DNA from 3 places in the Lysinibacillus sp. NPDC093712 genome. Region 1 is predicted to be linked to each of the others. Evidence: predicted binding sites of a transcription regulator. Region 1 holds the regulator's gene; each other region holds the start of a gene.
What was found. Region 1 encodes LexA, which represses DNA repair genes until DNA is damaged. Its sites were predicted from a motif close to CGAACATATGTTCG; they were not measured.

Region 1 (3,291 bases):
ACAATACTAGTATTTGTATTTGGGCTAGTTTTTGGATCGTTTTTTAATGTTGTAGGCTTACGTGTGCCGATAAAGGAGTCAATTGTTAAGCCGCCCTCTCATTGTACGAGCTGTCAAAGACAATTAACGGCAATTGATTTAGTGCCAGTTTTGTCCTATGTTTTTTTAGCAGGTAAATGTCGTAGCTGTGGGCAAAAAATTTCGTGGATTTATCCGCTAATGGAGTTGCTAACAGGCGTATTATTCGCCTTTTCGTATTGGCAATTGGGCTTTAGTGAAGAGTTTATCGTAGCGATACTATTAATTTCATTATTAGTAATCCTTGTCGTATCGGACTTTGCATATATGCTTATTCCTGATAAAGTGCTTTTGTTTTTTTTGCCATTATTAGCTATTGGACGTGTGCTATCGCTTTTAACGCCGTGGTGGGATAGTATCGTAGGTGCCGTCGTCGGCTTTGGCATATTATATTGTATTGCTGTTGTATCACGTGGTGGTATGGGCGGTGGCGATATAAAATTATTCTTTTTACTTGGACTTGTACTTGGTACAATAAATACATTATTGACATTATTTGTAGCGGCGGTAATTGGTATGATTGTCGGGATAATCGTGCTCAAAGTACGGCAACAAGGTCGAAAAACGCCGATTCCTTTTGGACCATCCATTGCTTTAGCTGCAATTATCGTGTATTTCTATGGTGAAGTCATCATCGATTGGTATGTAGGATTATGGTAAGGGGGTATATGGATGAAACCAATTATTGGTATTACAGCATTTGCGGAGGACGATTTATCGTCAAAATTGAATGTAGCCTATAGCAAAAGTGTCATTGAGGCTGGTGGCATTCCATTTATTATTCCACTAGGGGTAGAGGAAGATGTAGCACAAATTTTATCGTTGACGGACGGCTTATTATTATCTGGTGGTCATGATGTTCATCCATTTGAATTTGGAGCGGAGCCTCTACCGAAGCTAGGACAAATACATCCAGAACGAGATAGGGTGGAGCTTGCCTTAATTCATGCGGCTTTTACAAGGAAAATGCCAATTTTGGGGATTTGCCGTGGCATGCAAATACTTAATGTTGCATTAGGTGGAACTTTATACCAAGATATTGATAGCGAATATCATAGTAGTAAGCTGTTAAAGCATACGCAACAAGCGGCTCGTGGTGTTGCTACACATTATGTGCAAATTACGCCAGATACGTTGTTAAAATCAATTATCGAGGAAGAAAAAATTGCTGTGAATTCATTTCACCATCAAGCTGTAAATGTATTAGCAGAGAAGCTAATCGTTGCAGCGAAATCGAGTGATGGCCTAGTTGAAGCGTTCGTACACGAAGACTATCCGTTTTGTTTAGCAGTGCAGTGGCACCCAGAAGAACAAGCAGTAGTAGGAGATTTAGCTGCACAGAAACTCTTTGCAGCCTTCACTCAGGAGAGCTTAAAATATAAAAGAGAAGCATGAGTGCTTCTCTTTTTTGTTTGCTAAGTATGAGAATGCATTAATGTACACGGCGATATAAGCCGACTACTTGTCCTAAAATCGAAACTTGGTCTACAATAATCGGTTCCATTGTAGCGTTTTCTGGCTGTAAGCGAAAATGATTTTTTTCCTTGAAGAAGCGTTTAACTGTTGCTTCATCTTCTTCTGTCATTGCAACAACAATATCACCGTTATCAGCTGTTGCTCTTTGCTTGACGATGACTAAATCTCCATCAAAAATGCCCGCCTCGATCATCGATTCACCCATAATTTCTAACATAAATAGCTGATCTTCACTTGTACCGTAAATATCAGGTAATGGGAAATATTCGTCGATATTTTCAATGGCTGTTATAGGTGATCCAGCTGTTACCTTACCAACAAGCGGTACATGGATGACGCTTTGCTTTTGAATTGAATCTTCTGGCTCTAAAATTTCAATCGCACGTGGCTTAGTAGGATCTCGTCGAATAAAGCCCTTTTGCTCTAATCGAGCTAAATGTCCATGAACCGTTGAGCTTGATGCAAGTCCAACTGCTTCCCCAATCTCACGTACAGATGGCGGATACCCTTTTGCACGTACTTCTTCTTTGATAAACGCTAGTATATCCTCTTGTCTTTTCGAAACTTTTTTCATGATTGCTCACCTCTTTTTTTATATCATTCTTCTTACTATCTTCTTACTAGATAGTATAGCAGAATGCGAACACTTATGCAAACATAGGTTCGAAAAGTGTTTGACAAAAACGTCTGTTCGCTTTATCATAAGAACATACATTCCGAACAAACATTCTGAAAAGGGGATATGATGAATGAATTGGTTTAAAAAAAATACACATATTTCAATTTTATTAGGCGCATTTTTACTATTTGCAGGTTATCTTGTTATAACTGATCCTGGAGACATTACTTACACTGAAATCTATATCGAACATGGCGATAGCTTATGGTCGTTAGCTGAGCAATACCGTGGTAAAATGGGTATGGACGACTGGATAAAACTTGTGAAAGCCGAGAACGAATTACATAGCGTAAAAATAGTTGCTGGAAAATCACTTGTTATACCAGTAGTGGGGGACAATAAGATACCCACCAATTCAATTGAAATTGCGAGAAGTGAAAGATGATGAATAAACAACGAACGGCTGTAATTTACTGCCGTGTGAGCACCGAAAAAGAGACACAAAGTTCTTCATTGGAGCGTCAACAAGAAGAATTACTTCGTTATGCTAAGGAACAAAACTACGATGTGAAAAATGTTTTTCTGGATAAGCATAGTGGGTATGATGTTGAGCGCGAAGGATTACTTGAAATGCTCGATTATATTAAAGAAAAAGAGATACACGCATTATTTGTGCAAGATGAAACACGTTTAGGGCGTGGTAATGCACGAATGGCTGTACTTCATTTATTGCAAAAAACGGAAACAGATGTTTTTTCCATGCGTGATGCAGGGCCTGTACAATTGAATGAGATGGATACGATGTTGCTCGAAATTTTAGCTATTGTTGAGGAATATCAACGTAAAATCCATAATGCGAAAATTCGTCGTGGCATGCGTCGTGCAGTAGAAAATGGCTATCGTCCCGAACATAATCTTTCCAAGCGTGGTAATCCAAATGGTCAGGAGCGTAAGGAAGTGCCTATAGAAGAAATAGTGAAGCTACGCAATCGTGGCTTTACCTATGAGGAAATTGCTGCGACACTAAGAGGTCTTGGCTTCGATGTAAGTAAGGCAACCGTACATAGGCGTTATCAAGAACATCAAGAAAGGTTAGCGGGCAAGTAATTTGCCCTGCT
Region 2 (3,291 bases), on a different contig from region 1:
GAAAAAACTTCCTTCTTTTATGTTTGTTGTGGATAATCATATCCAAAATGTTCGTAAGCAAGATGCGTTGCAACACGTCCACGCGGTGTACGTTGAATAAAGCCTATTTGCATTAAATAAGGCTCGTACACATCTTCTATCGTCACTCGTTCTTCACCTATGGAGGCAGCAAGTGTATCTAAGCCTACTGGGCCACCACGGAAGCGCTCAATCATATTGGTCACAAGTTTATGGTCAATATGGTCAAGCCCTCTAGGATCAACTTGTAAAAGTTCTAGCGCTTGCTTGGCAAGGTCCTCCGTTATCATACCATCTCCAAGCACTTGTGCATAATCTCGCACTCGTTTAAGTAAGCGGTTAGCGATACGGGGCGTACCACGAGAGCGCCTTGCCATTTCACCTGCGGCTATGTGCTCAATATCGACATCAAATAAATGCGCGCTTCTAACTACTATTTCAGCTAGTGATATATCATCATAAAATTCTAAACGTAGTAGAACACCGAATCGATCTCGGAGTGGCGCTGACAACGCTCCAGCTCTTGTAGTTGCCCCAACGAGTGTAAAAGGTGGCAAATCAAGACGGACAGAACGTGCTTCAGGGCCTTTTCCAACAACGATGTCTAAACAAAAATCCTCCATTGCTGGATAAAGTACCTCTTCAATCGCACGGGGAAGGCGATGAATTTCATCTATAAATAATACATCTCCCGGCTCCAGTGAGCTTAAAATTGCGGCTAAATCTCCTGGACGTTCAATAGCAGGGCCACTCGTCATACGAACATTAACATTCATTTCATTTGCAATAATCGCGGCTAATGTCGTCTTTCCCAATCCAGGAGGACCATATAATAGTACATGATCTAAACTTTCCTGCCGAAGCTTCGCCGCTTCAATGAAAATTTGTAAGTTCTCTTTAACCTTCTGCTGCCCAATATATTGAGCTAATCTTTGTGGCCTTAGAGATAATTCAAATTGTTCATCATAACTACCTGCTTCACTTGCTATCATGCGCTCTGACATGTACCCGCCCCCCTTTCATTATTTTAACTTTAGTAGAAGCTGTAAGGCTTGCTTCATATAGGCATCTGTTGTTTCCAGCTTGTCATTATCTTCAAGAAGCGGTCGGATTTTATCGAGTTCTTTTTCCGAGTAACCAAGTGCCATTAATGCTAAAATGGCTTCTTCTAGTTCATGCTTATATGGATTGACGCCAAATAACGGTAACTCATCCTCAGAGCTAGGTAACTCAATTGTGTCAAGTAAAGAACCAAGTTTGCCTTTCAAATCTAGAATCATTTGACGTGCTGTTTTTTTACCGACACCAGGGAATTTCACTAAAAATGCTTCGTCTTCACGTTCGATGGCACTGATTACTTGTTGGGGGTTGCCTGTTGCTAAAATCGCAAGCGCACCTTTAGGTCCAATGCCCGACACTAAAATTAATTTTCGAAACAGCTCTCGTTGGTCTAAATTTGGAAAGCCATACAGCATTTGTGCATCTTCTCGAACATGTAGATGTACGTATATTTGTTGTTCTACGGCTGACGCACGAAATGCAAATGGATTAGGCGTATTCAACTGCCAGCCAATCCCTTGTTGTTCCAGAACGATATACTCAGGCGTAATACGCACTACTTGTCCTTTTAAATAATCATACATGTAAAATCCCTCACATTCATCGTCTTCGATTATAGCATATAGCGAACGAATGCTCGACTATATAAATGGCGATAGTACCGTTCACATGCAAAAATGACCGCCTCGGAGACGGTCATTTCTTTAGCACTCTATCAATATCGTACCACAATTTTGGCCAGTATGTTAGGGCTCGCTTAGTAAACGGTATTAAATAATCTAAAAATACTAGTTGTTGTTCTAGTGGCAAATCTACAGCAAATAACCACTCTCGTAATAACTCATTAGGAAACTTTAAACGATGTAACTTTCTCTTATCTAACCGTTGAAGCTCTGGTAATTCGTTCAAAATACTATCAATATTATAATCTACTGCAGGTAACACACGATGCAGCCATAGTATATATTCATCATCGGCTTCACCAAGATGTGCAAGATCAAAATCGATTAAGCGCAATTCCCCATCTGAACACCATAAGAAATTATGATGAACGACATCACCATGTAGCAATGTTATTTCTTTTTCTGGCACATTTTCTTGTTCCATTAACTGCAAAGCCTTTTCACTAAAATGAATGATTTGATCCACTTCTTCTCTCGTTAAAAATGCTCTAAATTCATTTCGTCTGCTTTTAAAACGCATATGACGCATCTGCCATTTTAATAGCTGTGAGAAGGTATACAAACCTGGCACTCGTTGCCACGCAATTTTTTGATTTGTATCATGCAGTGTGTTTAATAACTTTAAAGATTGTTCTCTATCTTTTTTATGTGCAAAATTCGCACTGTGGCTTCCCTCTTGCCACATTTGAACAATAAGTTGCTCATCATCACTTTTTACTAGAGGCAGGACGAGGGAGGGCTCTATTCGTCCAAGTTGACGATGAATTGCCCTCACCTTATCTGCTATTTCTAACTGCTTTGCTCGTTTCACGAAATAATGATTTGATCGATATTTATACTTCCAAATGTTCGGTTTTACTTCCTCAACAATGAATGCCTTTTTACCATCGATAAGGCGTCATCCCGCCTGGGAAAAAGTTCGGTGAAACCCATGGTCCAGGTGAAGGACATGGTGGCGGGCATGGTGGTGGGCAGTTATGATCAAATTGCCAATTAGGCATCATTACCGGCTGAGAGCCACATCCACAGGATTGACCCATTCCATGTTGTGAACCACATCCGCAAGATTGACCCATTCCATGCTGTGAACCACATCCGCAAGGTTGATTCATCGGCATCATCGGCATCATTGGCATCTGCTCAAATTGAGGCTGCATTTGTGGCTCATTAAAGAATGGTGATGAGCTCGATTCTAAGAAATTCGCACCTTCTACATATGTTGGCATTGGTTGTTGTGGCATAGCATATTGCATTTGTTGCTGTGGCATTGTATATGCCTCTACTTGTGGATGCATTGGCATATGCCACCACATTTGATGATGCATTGGCTGATGGCAGCTAGAGCAATGAGGTACCATTGGCATATGTGGTACCATATGAACCGGCGGCGGTGCTGGTGCTGGTGGTGGCGGTGGTGGTGGCGGCGGTGCTGGCTGTGCTACTGGTGGCGGTGGTGGTGCTGGTTGTTGCACTTGCGGCATTACTAATTGTTGATTCCAGCTAAGTTCTACTGGCTGAGGCACCCACATCG
Region 3 (3,291 bases), on a different contig from region 1:
CTCCGCCTCTCGTTTTCCTTCTTCAACGATTGTTTCAGCGACATGTTTAGCACCAGTGATTTTTGAGTCATTCACTTTTTTCATGTAGATATAGCTAACAGCGGCACCAACGATGAGTCCAAGCAAAGCGGAGATGATAGTAATTCCATCCATATGAACACCTCCTCTTGCTATTTGGGTAATACAGTTTCAGTCGGCGCATACAAAAAATGTACTGCCTATTTTAAAGTCATAATTCAGAAATTATACATATTTAATTGTATAGCTAGCCTCAGGCTCTGTCAAGGATAGACGGGCATCTGTTCGCCTATCAGTAACAAAAAAAGTAAGTCATATCCATTAGATGGATATATTAACTATTACTTTTGAGCTAGATAAAATGCCTTCTTCGATGAATATTTTTTTATCAGGACAAAGGTTACAATACAATTATTACCACAATTACCGTCATCTTAATACAATTATTTTAACTTTCTTTGACAAATGAACATATCGTCTCTTTGTCAGCTGTCCAATCAAAATTTTTATACCTATTTCACTCATAAGTATATCTATAATTTACGTTAGCTATCTATCAATTCCAGTATCACTACGTTCTATTAAACTAACAATAAAAACAAAAAAATCGTTCTTACTTCTTATGAGTAAGAACGATTTAGAATGAAGCGAATTGCTATATTGATTGATTTCCTCTGTAGGTGCACGCTTTCTGCACAGCACTTCTGTAAGCCCCAACCCTCGCTAGCGTGGATTGTTCGTCTTACGTACTATGCGTTATAGCAGAAGTCGCCCACGTGTGCTCTAACCAACTTATTAACATACAAATAGAATGAACTTCTTGATGCATTTTGTCGCATCCAGAGTCATTCTCATTCCTTTAGAAGTGAGAACAATGTTTTTTATTTTTCATCTTCAAGAAGAAGCATTAGCTCTTCATCCATTTCCTCGTCATCATGTGCAGCAATTGTATACTGTGTTGCAGCAATTCCGTAAGAAGAACGAATTTTATTTGCAATTTCTTCTAAAACAGCAGGATTTTCTTTTAAATATTGTTTTGCGTTTTCACGTCCTTGGCCTAGACGCTCATCGCCATAAGCATACCAAGATCCACTTTTTTGAACGATGTCTAATTCTACACCTAAATCGACTGTTTCGCCCTCTTTTGAGATCCCTTCACCGTACATAATATCAACCTCAGCTGTACGGAATGGTGGTGCCACTTTGTTTTTCACAATTTTAATTTTCGTACGGTTACCCATAATATCATTACCTTGTTTGATTGCTTCTGCACGACGAACTTCTAAACGTACTGAGCTGTAGAACTTAAGCGCACGACCACCAGGTGTCGTTTCTGGATTACCGAACATAACACCAATTTTTTCACGAATTTGGTTAATGAAAATAGCGATAGTTTTTGATTTATTGATAGCGCCTGAAAGCTTACGTAATGCTTGAGACATTAAACGAGCTTGTAAACCAACATGAGAGTCACCCATATCGCCTTCAATTTCAGCTTTCGGTACTAGTGCTGCAACAGAGTCAATAACGATAATATCAATAGCACCACTACGCACTAATGCTTCTGCAATTTCAAGCGCTTGCTCACCAGTATCTGGTTGTGATAATAAAAGTTCATCTATATTTACGCCTAATTTTTGAGCATAAATCGGATCTAACGCATGCTCAGCGTCAATAAATGCTGCTTGTCCACCATTTGCTTGTACTTCTGCAATGGCATGTAGTGCAACTGTTGTTTTACCTGATGATTCTGGACCATATACTTCAATAATACGTCCACGTGGGTATCCACCTATACCTAAAGCTGCATCAAGTGCTAGTGAACCACTAGAAGATGTAGCAATTTCTAAATCTGTTTTTTCGCCTAGCTTCATAATTGAGCCTTTACCGAAATTCTTTTCAATTTGTTTTAACGCCTGTTCTAAGGCTGCTTTACGATCACTCATTATTTTTCCTCCTTCAAAACTGTTCACTGTTATTGTCTATCTCTACTATACTTGTTTTTTTGAGAACACGCAAGAAAAAAGCGAACATTTATTCGATTTTAAGCAAAAATAAAAATTTGGATAAGTTTTTCCTACCCAAATTCCCATTTTCAACTATAAGCAATTCCGCTCCAGTCGTAATTGCGCCCATTTTTTTCGAGCCTATGCATTGCTTCAGCTAGGGTTCTACCCTACTGAACCTATTAGCAAGTTAAAATCGTTTCATATATCCTCGTTCTTCTAATTGTTGCATTAAATAATGAAATGTAAATTTAACCGCACGTAAACGATTTGTATTGCGCATACCTGATAAATGCAGTAAATATGTTATTGGCTCTTCGTCACCTATAGCAATTCCAATCCATACCGTTCCAACTGGCTGATGGTCATGTGCAGTAGGACCAGCCGCTCCCGTTAACCCAATACCAATATTCGTACCAAATTTCTCACGCACTGCACTAGCCATTGCTGCAGCACATTCACTGCTGACGATACCAAAAGTATCTAATAATTGTTGGTCGATACCTAGCTGCTTTACCTTGGCATCTTCTGTATAGGTCACTACGCCTCCTATAAGAATATTGCCTACGCCTGGAATCTCCGCTAGCTCTGATTGAAATAAACCTGCTGTTAAGCTTTCTGCTGCAGAAATCGTTAAATTATTATCTTGCAACATTTCTACTGTTTTCGAGGCAAGTGAATCATCATTTATGCCATATTGGAAGTCTCCTACAATAGCACGAATCTCCGCCACTTTATCAGCAATAAGCTGTTGGGCTTTATGCTCTGATTGCGCCTTAGCTGTTACACGTAAAGTTACTTCTCCATCAGCAGCTAGTGGGGCAACTGTCGGATTTGTTTGTGTATCTAAAATATCTTGTACACGCACTTCTAACTCTGCTTCTCCAATGCCATAAAAGCGCATTACATGAGACACTATGACTCCGCCATCATTTAGCATTGTACCAAGCTTTGGCTTCGCTTCAAATTGGAACATCGGCTCCAGTTCTTTTGGTGGTCCAGGAAGTAAAATGTAGGTACGCTTATCCTTTGTCAAAATCATCCCTGGTGCCATACCATGATGATTTGCTAACACCTCGCTACCTGCTAATACAAGCGCCTGCTTACGGTTATTTTCTGTCATTGAGATGCCTCGTTTAGCAAAAAATTGCTCAATGTATGACAATGCAACTTGATCGATTACAAGATCTAGTCCAAGATGACGAGCAATTGTTTCCTTCGTTAAATCATCTTTTGTAGGGCCTAAACCACCTGAAAAAATGATAAG

Region 2: ruvA (Holliday junction branch migration protein RuvA) is a predicted target of LexA. The motif match lies at 1,704-1,717, and genes of this name have one in related genera.
Region 3: recA (recombinase RecA) is a predicted target of LexA. The motif match lies at 2,046-2,059, and genes of this name have one in related genera.

What each region holds. Positions count from the first base shown of each region.
Region 1 covers NZ_JBNNUU010000001.1:30,464-33,754, forward strand. The annotation lists gene ACQKNX_RS00155 (prepilin peptidase) at 1-738, shown strand, start outside; gene ACQKNX_RS00160 (gamma-glutamyl-gamma-aminobutyrate hydrolase family protein) at 751-1,473, shown strand; gene lexA (transcriptional repressor LexA) at 1,511-2,128, opposite strand; gene yneA (cell division suppressor protein YneA) at 2,304-2,618, shown strand; gene ACQKNX_RS00175 (YneB family resolvase-like protein) at 2,615-3,280, shown strand.
Region 2 covers NZ_JBNNUU010000002.1:670,843-674,133, forward strand. The annotation lists gene ruvB (Holliday junction branch migration DNA helicase RuvB) at 18-1,022, opposite strand; gene ruvA (Holliday junction branch migration protein RuvA) at 1,041-1,661, opposite strand; gene ACQKNX_RS10830 (phosphotransferase) at 1,774-2,571, opposite strand; gene ACQKNX_RS10835 (LysM peptidoglycan-binding domain-containing protein) at 2,642-3,291, opposite strand, start outside.
Region 3 covers NZ_JBNNUU010000003.1:132,359-135,649, forward strand. The annotation lists gene rny (ribonuclease Y) at 1-153, opposite strand, end outside; gene recA (recombinase RecA) at 900-1,964, opposite strand; gene ACQKNX_RS13325 (competence/damage-inducible protein A) at 2,215-3,291, opposite strand, start outside.